2 regions of the Caballeronia sp. Lep1P3 genome follow, and region 2 is predicted to be linked to the other one. Evidence: predicted binding sites of a transcription regulator. Region 2 holds the regulator's gene; the other holds the start of a gene.
The links. Region 2 encodes FliA, which starts transcription of late flagellar genes. Its sites were predicted from a motif close to CTAAAGTTTNNNNNNNNNNNGCCGNTA; they were not measured.
Positions count from the first base shown of each region.

Region 1: a site for FliA is predicted at 5,762-5,788, ahead of motA (flagellar motor stator protein MotA). Genes of this name have one in related genera too.

Region 1 covers NZ_CP084265.1:2,924,571-2,933,384, forward strand. Annotated here, with positions in the region: gene LDZ27_RS13720 (methyl-accepting chemotaxis protein) at 1-452, opposite strand, end outside; gene cheW (chemotaxis protein CheW) at 489-1,007, opposite strand; gene cheA (chemotaxis protein CheA) at 1,035-3,278, opposite strand; gene LDZ27_RS13735 (response regulator) at 3,333-3,710, opposite strand; gene motB (flagellar motor protein MotB) at 3,816-4,787, opposite strand; gene motA (flagellar motor stator protein MotA) at 4,792-5,652, opposite strand; gene flhC (flagellar transcriptional regulator FlhC) at 5,811-6,389, opposite strand; gene flhD (flagellar transcriptional regulator FlhD) at 6,406-6,729, opposite strand; gene LDZ27_RS13760 (hypothetical protein) at 7,129-7,332, opposite strand; gene LDZ27_RS13765 (glycosyltransferase family 4 protein) at 7,366-8,430, shown strand; partial or broken gene LDZ27_RS13770 (aquaporin) at 8,670-8,814, shown strand, end outside.
Region 2 covers NZ_CP084265.1:153,267-162,080, forward strand. Annotated here, with positions in the region: gene LDZ27_RS00655 (branched-chain amino acid ABC transporter substrate-binding protein) at 1-403, shown strand, start outside; gene LDZ27_RS00660 (thiamine pyrophosphate-binding protein) at 463-2,157, opposite strand; gene flhF (flagellar biosynthesis protein FlhF) at 2,458-4,185, shown strand; gene LDZ27_RS00670 (MinD/ParA family protein) at 4,178-5,095, shown strand; gene LDZ27_RS00675 (RNA polymerase sigma factor FliA) at 5,116-5,847, shown strand; gene LDZ27_RS00680 (GGDEF domain-containing protein) at 5,864-6,946, opposite strand; tRNA gene LDZ27_RS00685 (tRNA-Arg) at 7,141-7,216, opposite strand; gene LDZ27_RS00690 (cytochrome c5 family protein) at 7,508-8,404, shown strand; gene LDZ27_RS00695 (UvrD-helicase domain-containing protein) at 8,423-8,814, opposite strand, start outside.

The sequences.
Region 1 (8,814 bases), 330 kb from region 2:
GCGATGGCGTGGTACGCGGCCATGTCGTTCGCGCGCATCGCGGCGAATTCGGCCTCGACGCCGGTTTTCATCAGCGTGTCGTGCTGCGAAACGAGCGCATCGAGCGTCTCTTGCGGCAGCATCGGCTTCTTGGTGTCGAGGTAGAGCTTCCAGTTCTCGTAGCTCTTGTCGAGCAGGAACTGGCCGCGCTCCATCGCTTTTTTCGCTTCCGCTTCGTTACCGGCTTCGGTGAGCGAGCGCACGCGGTCGAGCGTGACGCGCGAGCGCAGCAGATACGACGACGTTTCCGCCAGCGCACGCATCGCCACCATGTCTTCCTCGGCAAGCGAGGTGAGCGACGCGCTCGCCGATTTCAGGCCGGCGAGCGACAGCGCGGCGATGACGGCCGCGCAACCGACGAACAACAGACCGACGAGCGTGAGCGTCGTGCGGATGGACAACTTCTTGAACATGGCTTTCTTCCTTCTCGCGACGCGTGCGAGCGCCTCTTATGCGGAAACGGAGTCGATCAACTCCATCTCGCGGCTGGTCATGAGCTTTTCGATATCCATCAGGATCAGCATGCGGCCATCCACCGTGCCTAAGCCCGTGAGGTATTCCGCCGTGAGCGTCGCGCCGAATTCCGGCGCGGGCATCACCTGATCCGGCGTGAGCGTCAGCACGTCGGAGACGCCGTCCACCACCATGCCGACCACGCGATGCGCGACATTCAGGATGATGACGACCGTCTGGTTGTCGTACTCGACGCGCCCCAGGTTGAACTTGATGCGCATATCGACGATCGGCACGATGATGCCGCGCAGATTGATCACGCCCTTGATGAATGCGGGCGCATTCGCGATGCGCGTCACGCTGTCGTAGCCGCGGATTTCCTGCACCTTCAGGATGTCGATGCCGTACTCTTCCGCGCCCAGCGTGAACACGAGGAATTCCTGTCCGGCTGCTTCGGCGTGCTGCGCATCGCGGCGCGAAGAGTTTGCGGCTTGAGTCGATTGGATGTCTGCCATGAGAATCCCCAAAGTCGGTCGATATGTTTAGTGAGTGTGCGAGTGCTGCACTCGCGATTCGCGATTGAGCGCGGCCACGTCGACGATCAGCGCGACGCTGCCGTCGCCGAGAATCGTCGCCGCCGAGATGCCGTGCACCTTGCGGTAATTCGTTTCGAGGTTCTTCACGACCACTTGCTGCTGGCCGACGAGTTCGTCGATCAGCATGGCCATGCGCCGGCCTTCCGTTTGCAGGATCGTGACGATGCCCTGCGTCGGCTCGGTGCGCGCGCCTTCGACGTCGAACACCGAATGCAGCGCGATGAGCGGCAGATATTCGCCGCGCACGCGCACCACGCGTTCGCCGTTCGCCACCGTGTAGATGTCCTCGGCGACGGGCTGCAGCGACTCCATCACGAAGTTGAGCGGCAGAATGAAGATTTCGTTGCCGACCTTCACCGACATGCCGTCGAGAATCGCGAGCGTGAGCGGCAGCACGATCTTCGTCGTCGTGCCCGCGCCCTGGCGCGACATGATCTCGACGTGACCGCCCATCGACTGGATGTTGCGCTTGACCACATCCATGCCGACGCCGCGCCCGGAAATGTCCGTCACCTGTTCGGCGGTCGAGAAGCCCGGCATGAAGATGAGCTGCCACACTTCTTCGTCGCTCATCGATTCGCTGACCTGCATGCCCTGCTTCTGCGCCTTCGCGAGAATCTTGTCGCGGCGAAGTCCGGCGCCGTCGTCGCTCACTTCGATGACGATGTTGCCGCCGTGATGCGCCGCCGACAGCACGAGTTGCCCGGTCGCAGGCTTGCCCGCCGCGCGGCGCGCTTCCACGGTCTCGATGCCGTGATCGAGCGAGTTCCGCACGAGGTGCGTGAGCGGATCGATGATGCGCTCGATCAGGCTCTTGTCGAGTTCGGTCGCCTGACCGAACGTGACGAGTTCCACGTCCTTGCCCAGCTTGCCGGCGATATCGCGCACGAGTCGCGGGAAGCGGCTGAATACGTAATCCATCGGCATCATGCGGATGGACATGACGGCCTCTTGCAGGTCGCGCGCGTTGCGCTCGAGCTGCGCCATGCCGTTGAAAAGGCGGTCGTGCAGCGCGGGATCGAATGCGCTCGTCGTTTCCGCGAGCATCGCCTGCGTGATGACGAGTTCGCCGACCAGGTTGATGAGCTGATCGACCTTCTCCACGCCGACGCGAATCGAGCTGCCTTCCGCCGATGCCGCTGCTGCCGGCCGCGCCTTCTTTTCGGCGTCGCCTGCGGCGGTTTTCTGCTGTGTTTCGGGCGACGGGATGGCGGCGGCCGGTTGCGCCGCCGCCTTCGCCGCTTCTTCTTGTTTTTGGTCAGCCGCGGATGCGGGCGCGTCCTGCGCCTGCGATACGTCCGGCTGCGCCTGTAGCGCGTGCTGCACCGCCTCTGCCGGTGCGCTTCGCTGCGCGTCGCCACGGCCGATCGCGATCTGCGATTCATCGATCACGAAGCAGCACACGGCCACGATGTCGTCGGCGGAGACGTCCGAATCGAGCCAAAGCACGAGTTCGGCATCAGTCTTTTTTTCTCCGACGATACTGCCCAGGTTCCCCAGCTCCTCGGTCAAGGTCGCCAGGTCCTTCTCGCCCACCCCCCGTAGCGTAATTTTCAGGTGGGGTCCTGCTTCTTCATTCGTTGCGTTTGCGTTTGCGTTCGCGTTCGCGTTCGCGTTTGCGGCGCAGTCCGCGAGTTCGAACGCGCCGTCCCAGTTGCCGTCGTCCTCGATCGCTTCGGCGGCCTGCGCGATGACGTGCGCCGGCGGCGCATTCGGGCCTTCGTAGGCCGGCGCGGCTTCCGCTTGGACCACCGCGAGCGTATGCGCCTCTTCGACAGCCGGCGCTGCGTGCGGCTCGGCGTCTTCGCTCTTCAGGCGCTCGAGCTTCGCGCAGATCGCGGCGGCAGCGGCCGCATCCGGCTCCGCGCTCGCGCGATACGCGGCGAGCTGGTCCGAGAGCACGTCCTTGGTCGCGAGGAACGTGTCGATCATGTCGCGGCGAAGCACCAGTTCGTTGTTGCGCGCGCGATCCAGCAGCGATTCGAGAATGTGCGTCGTCTCGGTGAGCGCGGTGAAGCCGAACGTCGCCGCGCCGCCCTTGATCGAATGCGCCGCGCGGAAGATGGCCGCGAGGTCCTCGGGATCGGGATTGGCGATATCGAGAACGAGCAGCAGCTGCTCCATCTGCGCGAGCAGTTCATCGGCTTCGTCGAAGAAGGTTTGATAGAACTGGGTAATGTCGAGTGTCATGCTTGAGTCACCATCGGCGCGTTCGTGCGCGGGTTGTCTTTGCGTTCGTTCGGTTCAGTGCGCCTGCGTCTGCGCGAGCGTCGCGACCACTTCGGTCAGCAGGTCCGGGTCGAGCGGCTTTTCGATCCAGCCCGTCGCGCCCGCCGCGCGCGCCGCGTCCTTGAACGGCTCGCCGTCTTCGGTCGTCAGCACGAGGATCGGCGTCGCCTTGTACGCGTGGTTCGCCCGCAATTCGACGATCAGGTCGAGCCCGCTTTTCACCGGCATGTGGTGATCGGTGAGCACCAGATCGAAGCGCTCGGCGAGCGCGCATTCGAGCCCTTCGTTGCCGTCGGCGGCGAGCGTCACTTCGTAGCCCGCGGTCGTCAGCGTGGCGCTGAGGATTTGCCGCATGGCGGCGGAATCGTCGATTGCCAGAATGTTCTTGATCATGTGTCGCCTTTCGAGTCTGCTGCGTCGCGAGCTTCTGTCCGGATGACGGCGCAAACGTGTGGAGTCTTGAGCGTTTTTTTGTGCGGTTCGGGGCGTAAGGCAGCGTTATTGCGTCAACGCCGCCGGCATGAACTGGCCGATGGCCGTCTCCCCGCCGTTGTCGAGCGTCGCGGCGGCGCCGCCGTCGTCGCGCATCATCGACGCTTCCGCGCGGTGATTCAGGACGATGACGCTGATGCGCCGGTTCTCCGGATCGAGCGGGTCTTGCTTGTCGAGGTTCTGCGTGGACGCGAGGCCGAGCACGCGCAGCACCTTGGCTTCGTCCATGCCGCCCGCGATCAATTCGCGCCGCGACGCGTTCGCGCGGTCCGCCGACAGTTCCCAGTTGCTGTAGCCCTTCTCGCCGCCCGCGTACTTCACGGCGTCGGTGTGGCCCTGCACGACGATATGGTTCGGCACGTCGTTGAGCGTGCGGCCTATTTCGCGCAGGATGTCGCGCATATACGGCTGCACGGCGTCGCTCGAGAGCGCGAACATCGGGCGCTTCTGCGTATCGACGATCTCGATGCGCAAGCCCTGCTGCGTCGATTCGATGCGAATCTGCTGCTTGAACTGATGCAGCGTCGGGTTCGCTTCGATCGCGGCCATCAGCTTCACCTGAAGATCGTGCAGCCGCGCCTGTTCGCGCCGCTCGAGTTCACCTTGCGCCTCTTTGAGGAACTGCTCGTCGGGTTTCGACGACGAGCGGTCCGCAAGCTGCGTGCGGCCGTCGGACCTGCGCGCATCGCCCGGTTCGTTGCTGGAAATGTCGCGCCCGCCGCCGGTGATGATGCTGTTGTCCATGCCGACGGTCTTGCCGCCGACCATCGCGGCCTTGAGCGGCATCTGAAAGTACTCCGCGATGCCGCGCCGCTGCACCGGCGACGTGGACGACAGCAGCCACATCAGCAGGAAGAACGCCATCATCGCGGTCATGAAGTCCGCATACGCGAGCTTCCACGCGCCGCCGTGATGCCCCTTCGCGCCCTTGCCGACGACGCGCTTGATGAAAATGGGCCGGTCCTTGTCGACGCTCATGGTGTCACTTCGCCTTCACGCGGCGGACGTGCTCTTCCAGTTCGGAGAACGACGGGCGCTCGGTCGAGAAAAGCACTTTGCGGCCGAACTCCACGGCGATCGCGGGCGCGTAACCGTTCAGGCTCGCGAGGATCGTCACCTTGATGCACTGGAACATCTTCGTCTGCTCGGCGGCGCGTTGCTCCGCGATGTTCGAGAGCGGCGCGATGAACCCATACGAAAGCAGGATGCCGAGGAACGTGCCGACGAGCGCCTGCGCGATCATCTCACCGAGAATCGCGGGCGGCTGGTCGGCGGAGGCCATCGTATGCACGACGCCCATCACCGCGGCGACGATGCCGAACGCGGGCATCGCGTCGCCCACTTTCGAGAGCGCCTGCGCGGGCGCTTCGCCTTCGACGTGATGCGTCTCGATCTCCTCGTCCATCAGGCTTTCGATCTCGAACGCGTTCATGTTGCCGCCGACCATGAGGCGCAAATAATCGGTCATGAACTCGACGATGTGATGGTCCGCGAGCAGCTTCGGGTACTGGCTGAAGATCGGGCTTTTGTGCGGATCGTCGATGTCCGCTTCGAGCGTGAGCGTGCCTTCCTTGCGCGCTTTGGCGAGCAGCACGTAGAGCAGGCCCATCAGCTCCATGTACACGTCCTTGTTGTACTTGGAGCCCTTGAAGAGCGTGGGAATGACGAAGAGCGTCGCCTTGATGGTCTTCATGCCGTTGCCGAGGATGAACGCGCCGATGCCCGCGCCGGCGATCATCAGAATTTCGACCGGCTGCACGAGCGCGCCGAGATGACCGCCTTCGAGCGCATAACCGCCGAAAACGGACAACAGCGTGACGAGCGTTCCAACGAAAATCAGCACAGTCCAGTCCTCAGGTTCGGGTGCGGGATGACCGGCGTCAGATGCGCGGTTATGTCTCGCGGATAGGTCGCGGTTATGTCTCGCGGTTATGTCTCGCGGTTATGTCTGTTTACGGCACGGGGAGGAAAAACTTTGGCGGAGGGGCGGACGGCCGGCGCTCAGGCGGCGACCGGAGCCGCCACGGAGGCCGCGTTCGATGCGGGCTGCCGGGCGCGCGCCTTGCCGGTCTTGCCCGCGCGCGATGGCGGCTGGCACAGGCCGCAGACATAGCCGGGCCGCAGATCGTAGGCATGCGCGACAAAGTGTCCGCCGCAGCGCGTGCAGGCGTTGGTTTGCAGCATGCCGGAGTCGAAGTAGCGCACGAGCGTCCATGCGCGCGTGAGCGAGAGCACCGGTTCCTCGCCGTGAAGCGACATGTGTTCCAGATACAGGCGATAGCTCTTCACGATCGACTGGATGCCGGTCAGGGAGCCGCCGCCGTGCGCAACGATGAACCGGAAGATCGCGTGAAAGAGCGACGAATGAATGTTCGGCTGCCACGTCAGGAACCAGTCGGTCGAGTACGGCAGCATGCCCTTGGGCGGCGACGCGCCCTTCAACTCCTTGTAGAGCCGGATGAGCCGGTCGCGCGACAGATTCGTCTCGGCTTCGAGCAATTGCAGGCGCGCGCCCAGCTCGATGAGTTCGATCGCGAGCGTGGTCTCGCGGACTTCAGCGATCACGCTTCGGGTCGCCATCGCCGGAAGTCCGCGCTTAGCCGATCTGGGCGACGGGCGCGTCGGCGAGCAGGATCGCGGCGTGCGCCTGCGCGAACGCCGGGCTTTTGTCCTTGTCGGCGAGCGACGCCAGAATCGTGTGGTCGTCGAAACGAAAGCGGCACAGCAGATGGCTCGACGACGCCACCTTCACCGCCTGCGCGAGCGTCAGCGCCGAAAGCACATCCGCGACCTCGCCGGAGAGCCCGAGGCGGTACATCGCCGACATGCGGTCGTCCTGGAGCAGCCGCTGCGCGAGGAGCAGGTACGCCAGGTTCACCTCGCGGATTTCCGCGAGGGCGCTCGTATTCGTGGCCGTCATCTTTCCCCCGAAGTCGTTTCGTGGCTGGTCAGGCCTGGCGGGAAACGTTTGCTCGGATGCGCCGTGGTCGCGGCATATCCGGCCCCGCTTATCGTGTCTGCCTGATTGTCACGTAGCGCGGCGGCGGTCGGTATCGGAAGAACATGCCGATTCGCGGACCGAATTCCGGCAGACAACGTGTAGGAAAAATTCGTACAACGGCGGTCGGTTAGTTACCGAATCCGCACGCGAGGAGACTGCTTATCGGCAGGAAAAGCGCGGACTTTATCCCTGTCGTCCGGGCACGCGCCGTGCTCTGAGGTGCTTCGCCGCTCGCATAGCGCGTCAAACTCGCCTCCATCGCCCGTGTCCGTGCAATTTCTGACTTCGTAACAGCCGGTGTTTCGCGCTGTAACAACGTTAAGCGATTGAAAAATGACGTGAAATGCCGCTCTCGATCCCGATAATGATCGTAAGGGATAACCCGGTCGAGAGCCGGAACCGATCTCGGGCGGCGCCAGTGACATACCGCAGCCCGCCCGACGGCATCGCAAAACGCTCCACCTGAGTGTCAGCGCGGTGTCCATCCGAACAGCTTTGCAGCGACCGGACCTTGGCGTTCACGCCCGACTCCGGCCGACACAGGAGAGTCACGTTATGCGAATCGCACAAATTGCACCGTTGCACGAAGCAGTCCCCCCGAAGTTTTACGGCGGCACTGAGCGCGTGGTGTCCTATCTGACGGATGCGCTCGTCGACCTCGGCCACGATGTAACCTTGTTCGCAAGCGGCGATTCGCAAACCCGGGCGACGCTCGAAGCCGCGTGGCCGCGCGCCTTGCGGCTCGATCCGACGATCCGCGATCCGCTCGCGCCGCACATGCTGCTGCTGGAAACGGTCCGCCGCCGCGCGCACGAATTCGACGTGCTGCACTTTCACCTCGACTACATGCCGTTCCCGCTTTTCACGCAGCTCGACACGCCGTTCGTCACGACCCTGCACGGCCGCCTCGATCTGCCGGAACTGCAGCCGATGTTCAACACGTTCACGAAGGCGAACGTCATCTCGATTTCGGACAACCAGCGCGGGCCGCTGCCGCAGGCGAACTGGCTGAACACGGTCTATCACGGCCTGCCCGAGAATCTGCTGACGCCGCAGCCGGAGAAGAAGCCCGAATATCTGGCGTTTCTCGGCCGCATCTGCCCGGAAAAGCGCGCCGATCTGGCTATCAAGATCGCGGCGCAAAGCGGGCTGCCGCTGAAGATCGCGGCGAAGGTGGACAAGGTGGATCAGGACTATTTCAAGTCGACCATCGAGCCGCTCCTGTCGCAGGCGCATGTCGAATTCATCGGCGAAATCAACGAAGCGCAGAAGCCGGAGTTTCTTTCGGGTGCGAAGGCGCTGCTCTTCCCGATCGACTGGAACGAGCCGTTCGGCCTCGTGATGATCGAATCGATGGCGTGCGGCACGCCGGTGATCGCGTTCAACCGCGGCTCGGTGCCCGAAGTGATCGACCACGGCGTGACCGGCTTCATCTGCGAAGACGTGCAGGGCGCAGTCGGCGCGCTGCAACGCATCGACGAGTTGTCGCGCACGGAGATTCGCGCGCAGTTCGAGCGGCGCTTCAGCGCGCAGACGATGGCGCAGAACTACGTCGACACCTACGCGGCGATGCTTCAGGCCGCGAAGCGCCCGGTGCTTCGTCAGGTCGCCCTCGGCTAAACGACCCCCGTTTCACGCGCTGTAGTCGGCAGTCACGCAACGCCGCCCTTTCGGGCGGCGTTTTTGTTTCGTCCACCGAACAAGGAGAAGTCCGAAGATTGCGTCGCCGTGCGAGAAAAACGCAGAGATCCACTATTTTTGACAGTTTGCCGAAAGAGCCGCGCTTAAACTGCGCTCCGCAAGACCGCTCGGTTTCTTGCGTCAAATCAAGCATCTCTCACATTGTCGAAGGCAGGATCATGCAATTGTCGAAGCGTCTCGGCGCTGAAATTTTCGGTACTTTCTGGCTCGTGCTGGGCGGTTGCGGAAGCGCCGTACTGGCCGCTGCCTTTCCCCAACTCGGCATCGGGTTCGCGGGCGTCTCGCTGGCGTTCGGCCTGACCG
Region 2 (8,814 bases):
CGCGCCGCTGATGGCGGGCGAAATGGTGAAGACCGACACGTTCATCAAGATCGCGGGTGACGCGGCGGACGGCACGGTGGCATCGCTCGCCGGCCTGCCGATGAACGAAATGCCGGGCGGCGCGGCTTACGAAGCGAAATACAAGAAGCGCTTCAACGAAGACGTCGAGACGTACTCGCCGTATGCCTACGACGGCGCAATGGCGATGTTCGCCGCAATGAAGGCGGCCAACTCGACGGACCCGGCCAAGTACCTGCCGTTCCTCGCGAAGACCGACATGCAGGGCGTGACCGCCAAGCACCTCGCGTATGACGCGAAGGGCGACCTGAAGAACGGCGGCATCACGCTGTACAAGGTCGTTGGCGGCAAGTGGACGACGCTGCAGAGCGTGGGCGGCAAGTAAGCGCGTTTGACTCGGTAGGAATAAAGCCCCGCGGCTCACGTCGCGGGGCTTTTGTTTTTCTACCGCTTGCCTTGCGCGCGAATCTGTTCGAGCGTCGCAGCGGGCGTGCTCTGATCCTGCGGAACGCGAATCTCGATCACGGCGGGCAAGCCCGATTCCACCGCGCGCTCGAACGCCGGCATGAACTGCTCGGTGGTGTCGACGCGCTCGCCGTGCGCCCCGAACGCGCGCGCATACGCGACGAAATCCGGATTCGTGAGCCCGGTCCCATGCACGCGATTCGGATAGTGCCGCTCCTGATGCATGCGGATCGTGCCGTACTGCGCGTTGTTCACGACCACGAAAATCACCGCGAGCCCGTACTGCATCGCCGTGGCCATCTCGTGGCTCGCCATCATGAAGCAGCCGTCGCCCGCGAACGCGATCACCGTGCGATCTGGATACAGCGACTTCGCCGCGATCGCCGCAGGCACGCCATAGCCCATCGCGCCGCTCGTCGGCGCGACCTGCGAGCGGAAGTGCCGATACGAATAGTGCCGATGCAGCCACGTCGCGTAATTGCCCGCGCCGTTCGTGAGAATCGCGTCGGCGGGCAGGCGCTCGGCGAGCGTGCGCATGATCTCGCCCAACTGGACGTCGCCGAGCATCGGCTTCGGCTTGCGCCATTCCAGATAGGCGGCGTGCGCGGCTTGCGCTGAACCGGCCCACGCAATCTCCGCGGGCGGTTCTAGCACGGCGAGCATCGCGGCGATTTCCGGCATGCCCGAGACGATCGGCAAGTCCGCGCTGTAGACGCGCCCGAGTTCCTCCGCGCCCTGATGAATGTGGATGAGCGTCTGCTTCGTCTTCGGGATGTCGAGCAGCGTGTAGCCGCCCGTCGTCGATTCGCCCATGCGCGGGCCGAGCACGAAAAGCACGTCGGCGTCGCGCACGCGCGCGGCGAGCGCCGGATTGATGCCGAGTCCGACATCGCCCGCGTAGTTCGGATGCTCGTTGTCGAGCGTGTCCTGAAAGCGGAACGCGCAGCCCGCCGGGAGCTGCCAGCGTTCGATGAATCGCGCGAAGTCCTGCGTCGCGTCCTGCGTCCAGCCGCTGCCGCCCGCGATCACGAACGGCTTCTTCGCGCTGGCGAGCAGATCGCGCAGCCGTTCCATCTGCGCGGGTGCGGGCGCTGCCGCGACGCGCTGATAATGCGGCGCCGGTGGCACGGCGTCGCAGGCTTCGGTCAGCATGTCTTCGGGCAGCGCGAGCACGACCGGGCCGGGCCGCCCGGCCATCGCGACATGAAACGCGTGACTCATGTACTCGGGCACGCGGCGCGGATCGTCGATCTGCGCGACCCACTTCGCCATCTGCCCGAACATGCGGCGATAGTCGATTTCCTGAAACGCCTCGCGATCCATGTGGTCGCGCGCGCATTGGCCGATGAGCAGGATCATCGGCGTCGAATCCTGATACGCCGTGTGCACGCCGATGGACGCGTGCGTCGCGCCCGGCCCGCGCGTCACGATCGCGACGCCCGGACGCCCGGTCAGCTTGCCGACCGCCTCGGCCATGTTCGCCGCGCCCGCTTCGTGGCGGCAGACGATCGTCTGGATCTGCGCGGTTTCGTCGTGCAGCGAATCGAGCACGGCGAGAAAGCTCTCGCCCGGCACACAGAACACGCGCTCGACGCCGTGATGAACGAGCGCGTCGACGACGAGACGCGCGCCGGTGGTCTTGCTGGAAGCTGCGAGGGAAACATCGGACGTCATGCGGATAAGTCTCCTGTTCAGTTCCGGGCGATGCCGGACGTTGCGCGATAGCCCCACAGCTTACGCCGCCGCGCGCGCGGCTGATAAGCGGAATCTTTTCCCGCGCGGACCTCGCCACCGGCATCCGCAAGCGGGCGAAGCGAGTCCATCAGTCGAAATACCCCTCTTTCCCACCCTTTATCCAGCGATAGGCGAAACGCCTTCTTCGCAATAATGGCTTCACTGAAAAGCGGACACGTCGAAAGACCGGCGGCGTTCGCCTCGCAAAGATCGCAGTCTCATACCTCATCGGGGGCAAGTTTGAACATTCGTAAATTCATCGGCGCAAACAGCCGCGACGCACTGCGACAGGTTCGTGAAGTCCTCGGTCCCGATGCCGTCGTGCTGTCCAACCGCACGCTCGATGACGGTTCGGTGGAGATCGTGAGCGTCGCCGACAGCGACCTCGCCTCGATTTCGCCGAACGCGCAGGAACAGGCCGCGCCCGCGACGTTCCCCAGCGCGACGCCGCGCGCCGCGCTCGCGCAAGCTGCGGCAGCCGCAGCCGCGAAGCAGTCGGCCGCCAATCCGTATGCAAGCGGCGACGTGTTCTCGTCGGTCTTCGGCGCGAACACCGACGCAGACGCCGACGATTTCCAAGCGGAATCGCACGCCGACGAAACGCCGCGCACGATGGCCGAATCGAATCCGTGGCTGATCCAGCATGCGCGGCGCGTGGCGGAGCAGGCCGCGCTGCCGTCGAACCGTCCGCTGACGGCGTCCGCCGCGATCGCGCGCGGACTCGGCGTGCCGGTGCCGCCGAAAGCGTCGTCGCCGAAGAACGCGGGCGCGAAGGCATCGCGCGAGAACGCGCAGCCGAAGATCGATACGCCCGAGTGGGCGCGTGAAGCCGCGCAAGTTGCCGCGCGCCGCGCCGCGCAGCACATCAACGCAAGCGCGCCGGAAGCCGTTGAGCGCGCCGATGCATCGCCGGAAAAAGCATTCGACGCGCTGCCCGCGAACGCCGCCGCCGTCGTCACCGAAGCGATCCGTGCGCGCATGGAGCAAGTCGTCAACGAAACGGTGATGAACGAACTCTCGTCGATGCGCGAGATGATGGAAGAGCAGTTCTCCGGTCTCATGTGGGGCGAGCGCCAGCGCCGCAATCCGGGCAACGCCGCGCTGACCAAGCGCCTCTTTGCCGCGGGCTTCTCGGCGCAACTCGTGCGCATGGTCGTCGACAACATGCCGGAAATGGAAAGCGCCGAGCACGCGCTGGAATGGGTGCAGGAAGTTCTTTCAGCGAATCTGCCGGTGATGGCGAGCGAAGACGCGCTGATGGAACGCGGCGGCGTCTTCGCGCTGATGGGCCCGACGGGCGTCGGCAAGACGACGACCACGGCGAAGCTCGCCGCGCGCTGCGTGATGCGCTTCGGCGCAAGCAAGGTCGCGCTGCTCACGACCGACAGCTACCGGATCGGCGCGCATGAGCAACTGCGCATTTTCGGAAAGATTCTCGGCGTCTCGGTCCACGCGGTGAAAGACGCCGCCGACCTGCAGCTCGCGCTTTCGGAGCTGCGCAACAAGCACATCGTGCTGATCGACACCATCGGCATGAGCCAGCGCGATCGCATGGTGTCCGACCAGATTTCGATGCTCTGCGGCGCGGGTCAGCCGGTTCAGCGCCTGCTGCTGCTCAACGCGACGAGCCACGGCGACACGCTCAACGAAGTCGTGCAGGCCTACAAGAGCGCCGCCGACCAGCCGCCGCTCGCGGGCTGCATCCTCACGAAGCTCGACGAAGCGACCAATCTCGGCGGCGTGCTCGACACGGTGATCCGCTACAAGCTGCCGGTGCATTACGTATCGACCGGACAGAAGGTGCCGGAGAACCTGTACGTCGCGACGAAGCGTTTTCTCATCAAGAGCGCGTTCTGCATTCCGCGCGACGGTTCGCCGTTCGTGCCGCAGGACGACGAAGTGCCGGCTCTGCTTTCCGCATTGTCCGCGCGTGCCACCACCGAACTGCATGAGGTCCGCTTTGGATAAGTTCGTGCTCGATCAGGCTGAAGGCCTGCGACGGCTGCTGACGCGCGCCGGTTCGCGCGTGGTCGCGGTCGCGGGCGGACCGGCGGGCATTGGCTGCACGTCGGCGGTGGTGAATCTCGGCGCGGCGCTCGCCGTGCATGGCAAGGACGTGCTCGTGATCGACGAGCGGCAGAACGTGGCATCGGCTGCGCGCATGGCGGGCTTGTCCGGCGCGGGCGCTTTCGCGGCGGTGATGTCGGGCCGCCAGAGCGTGCAGGAAGCGGTGACGCGCACGCCGTTCGGCTTCTCGATGATCGCCGCGCCGCGCGACGAGCGCATCAGCCACGACGCCGCGCAGTGCCGCGCGTTACTCGACGGCCCCGCGGACATCGTGCTGATCGATACGCAGCTCGACCGGCATGGCGCGCTCTCGTCGCTCGCGGCGCAGGCGCATGACTTTCTCATCGTGACGCGCGCGGCCGCGTCGGCGATCACCGAGGCGTATGCGTGCATCAAGCGTCTGCACTACGCGCATGGGATCGGCCAGTTCCGCGTGCTCGTCAATCACGTACAGAACCCGGCCGATGCGGCGGTCGCGTTCGACAACCTCTCGAGTGTCGCGAGCCGGTATCTGGCCGTGTCGCTCGTGCAGGCAGGATATGTGTCCGAGGATGCGCGCGTCACTCGGGCAAGGGAGCTGTCGCGCTCGGCGGTGGAAGCGTTCCCGGCTACGGCCGCGGCGCGCGACTACCGGCAGATCGCGGCCGAACTCCTGCATTGGCCGATGCGTCCCGCGCCGCATGCGCGCGAGACGCGCCTGGCCAGCGACGCGCGGTTTTCGGCAGGCGAGTCTGAGCAGGGCGGGCGGGAGGCGTTGCGCATGGCGCATGCGCTTTCCGGTCATGCATTGAGCAGCACGGCGTCGATGTGACAAAGACTAAGGTGACCCAGATGTACAACGCCCAAGGCAAACTCTCGCAATCCGACGTGCTTACGCGCTATGCGCCGCTCGTTCGCAGATTGGGACTTCAGCTCGTCGCCAAGATGCCGGCGAGCGTCGATCTCGACGATCTCATCCAGGCGGGCATGATCGGTCTGATGGACGCGGCGAGCCGCTACAAGGAAGATCAGGGCGCGCAGTTCGAGACGTACGCGAGCCAGCGCATTCGCGGCGCGATGCTCGACGAACTTCGCGCGAACGACTGGCTGCCGCGCAGCATGCGCAAGACATCGCGCGAGGTGGAAAGCGCGGTGCACAAGGTCGAGCAGAATCTCGGGCGCTCGGCAAGCGAAACCGAGATCGCCGAGCACATGAAGTTGCCGCTCGACGAGTATCAGTCGATGCTGCAGGACCTGCATGGCAGCCAGCTCATCTACTACGAAGACTTCGATCGCTCCGCCGACGACGAGCCGTTCCTCGACCGCTATTGCGTCGATCGTTCGGACCCGCTGTCCGCGCTGCTCGACGACAGCCTGCGCGGTGCGCTGATCGAAGCCATCGACAAGCTGCCGGAACGCGAGAAGCTCCTGATGAGCCTCTACTACGAACGCGGCCTGAACCTGCGCGAAATCGGCGCGGTGATGGAAGTGAGCGAATCGCGCGTGTGCCAGTTGCACAGCCAGGCGGTCGCGCGGCTGCGCACGAAGCTGCGCGAGCAGGCGTGGACGGGCGTGGAGGCGTAAGCGCGCGAGCGCGCGCCTAGTTCGCCTCGAAGTCGCGCGCTTCGGCGAACACCGTCTTGCCAATGCCGAGACGCTTCGCGCGATACATCGCGCGGTCGGCGGCGCGCAGCACGGCGCTCATGTCGGCGCGGCCCGCTTGCGCCGCGCTCGACAGCATGCACGCGCCGATGCTCGCCGACACCGACACCTGCCGTTCCTGCACCGACGTGATCGATGCGAGCGCCGCGTGAATGCCTTCGGTGATCGAAAGAACCGCGTCGCGGTCGCGCACGCGATGCGCGAGCACGACGAACTCGTCGCCGCCGAGCCGCGCGACGGCGTCGCTCGCGTGCGTGCGCCGCGCGAGCAGTTGCGCGAATTGCTGCAACAGCATGTCGCCGACGGCGTGGCCGTAGGTATCGTTGACTTCCTTGAAGCCGTCGAGATCGATGAGCAAGAGCGCGGTGTCCGCCACCGATGCAGCCATCGCCCGGTCGACGATCCGCTTGAGCGCATAGCGGTTCGCGAGTCCGGTGAGCGGATCGGTGGATGCCTGACGCGCTAGATCGCGGTTGGCGCTGCCGAGCCTGTCGACGAGCACGCCCAGGTACACCGACGCGGCGATGGCGCTGAGCGCCAGCCCGAGCGCCGCGGGCCGGTTCGCGCGCCACCACGGCTGCCAGAGCGCGAGCGCCACGATGACGGCGATTGCCGTCGCGCACGACACCGCGAGCGTGCGCTTCCCGTAGCGGCAACCCGATCCGATCAGAAACCAGAAAACGACCCACAGCAGCGGCAAGGCGCTTGCGCCGCCAGCGGCGAGGGCTGCGCCGAGGAGCGCCTGATCCGCGATCGTCGTGACGACGAGGCGCGTCTGCGAAGGCGAACTCGCGCGATTCACGACGAGCAGCGTCAGCGCGCCATAGCACGCGTAGAGCGCGACGATGCGCGCGACCATCGACGCATCGCGCGATGGGAAAAGCCACGCGTAGCAACAGTACGCGATGAGCACGCACGCGCCGAGAACCACGCGAAGGGTGGCCTGCTCACGTTCCGGATGTCGATGCTGCGCCCACGCGAAAGCATAGGCCCGGCGTTCTGGCGGGTGCGCGTGCTCCATGATGATCCCCTGGTCTTCGTCGCGTGGCGTCGCGTGGGTTGAGTGCGCGCGCTGTGTTTTGTGCTTGTTTTGCCCCGTTGCGATGCTGGGGTATTTTGCAGGTTTTTGGGGTGGGGTGTGGTGGGGGCGTGCGGTAATGCGTCGGGGCCGGCGGGAGGACGAAACGTCGCGAGATGCGTAAGGATGGATGATATTGGCGCGCCCGGCTGGGATCGAACCAGCAACCCCTGCCTTCGGAGGGCAGTACTCTATCCATTGAGCTACGGGCGCTTCGGCGGGAGCCTTGCGTGTAGGGTGCCAGAAGGCGGCCGCAAGACCCATGCGAATCCGAGAGAATACCCGGTTTCCATGAATCCGTCCATCGCGCGGGGCGGAAGCGGCCTTTCGCACGCCGACGCAATCGCCGCGCGATGCGGGTAAACGCCCGTTTGCACGCGCACGAGCGCCAGCGCCTTCCGTTAAACGTTCCGTCTATAATCGACCGTGCCTTCCAGCAGGCGACGCACAACGCAAAGCTGTCACTGAACCGACTCACCTAAAAAAACGGGAGACGAGACAAGCATGAGCGAAGCACCCCACGGAGCCCCGATCAAGACCCCCGGCCAACTCATCGCGGCGGTGATCGCGGGATTCGGCATTCCCGTCGCCATCATCGTTCTGCTCGCGGTTTACGTCGACAACACGACGCGCACCGGCGCAGGCACCAATCTCGACGCATCCATCGAACAGAGAATCGCACCGGCCGCGCAAGTCGATATCCGCGATGCCAACGCGCCGCGCGTCTACAAGACCGGCGAGGAAGTGTTCAAGGCCGTCTGCTCCGCATGTCACGCAACCGGCACCGCCGGCGCGCCCAAGTTCGGCGATTCAGGCGCATGGGCGCCGCGCATCAGCGAAGGTTACGACACGCTCCTGCACAACGCGCTCAACGGCAAGGGCGCGATGCCGCCGCGCGGCGGCACCAGCCCCGACGACTACAGCGACTTCGAAATCGCGCGCGCCGTCGTCTATATGGCGAACAACGGCGGCGCCAAGTTCGACGAGCCCGCGCAACCCGCGCCGGGCGCGGCGGCTACATCGGCCGGATCGGCAGCATCGGCGCCAGCGGCCGCTTCGGGCGCGAACGAGAACGCGCAGGCCGCAGCCGCCGTCGCCGCGCTGGCCTCCGTGCCGCAGACGGCATCGGCTCCGGCGGCGGGCGCGCAAAGCGCCGATGCGTCGCAGGCCGGCAAGGCGCTCTACGAGCAGGTCTGTCAGGCGTGCCACGCGGCGGGCGTGCTCAATGCGCCGAAGTTCGGCGACAAGGCCGCCTGGGCGCCGCGCCTCAAGGACCCGATGGACACCGTCTACAACTACGCGCTGCACGGCAAGGGCGCGATGCCGCCGAAGGGCGGATCGAACGCGCCGGACGCGGATGTGAAGGCGGCCGTCGACTACATGGTGAATGCGTCGAAGTAAGCGAACGCGGCGAAGGCTTCAGTTCTTCTGCAGCATCGCCTTCAGCATCGCCATGCGGTCCTTCGGCGAAAGCGGCTTCTCTTCTTCGGTGGGCGGCGGGGCATCGTCGAGCAGCATCTCGGGGATGAACCGCGACGGCTCGCACACCACCGTCTCCCGCGCGCGCTTGCGCTTCTTGCACCAGTTCAGATGCAGGCTGCGCTGCGCGCGCGTGATCGCGACGTACATCAGGCGGCGCTCTTCCTCGATGCGCGAATCGTCGATCGGCGCGTCGCCGTCCGAGCCGCCGCGATGCGGCATGATGCCTTCCTCGACGCCCACGAGAAACACATGCGGATATTCCAGGCCCTTCGACGCGTGCACCGTCGAAAGCCGCACCGCGTCCGGGTCTTCGTCCTTGCCTTCGAGCA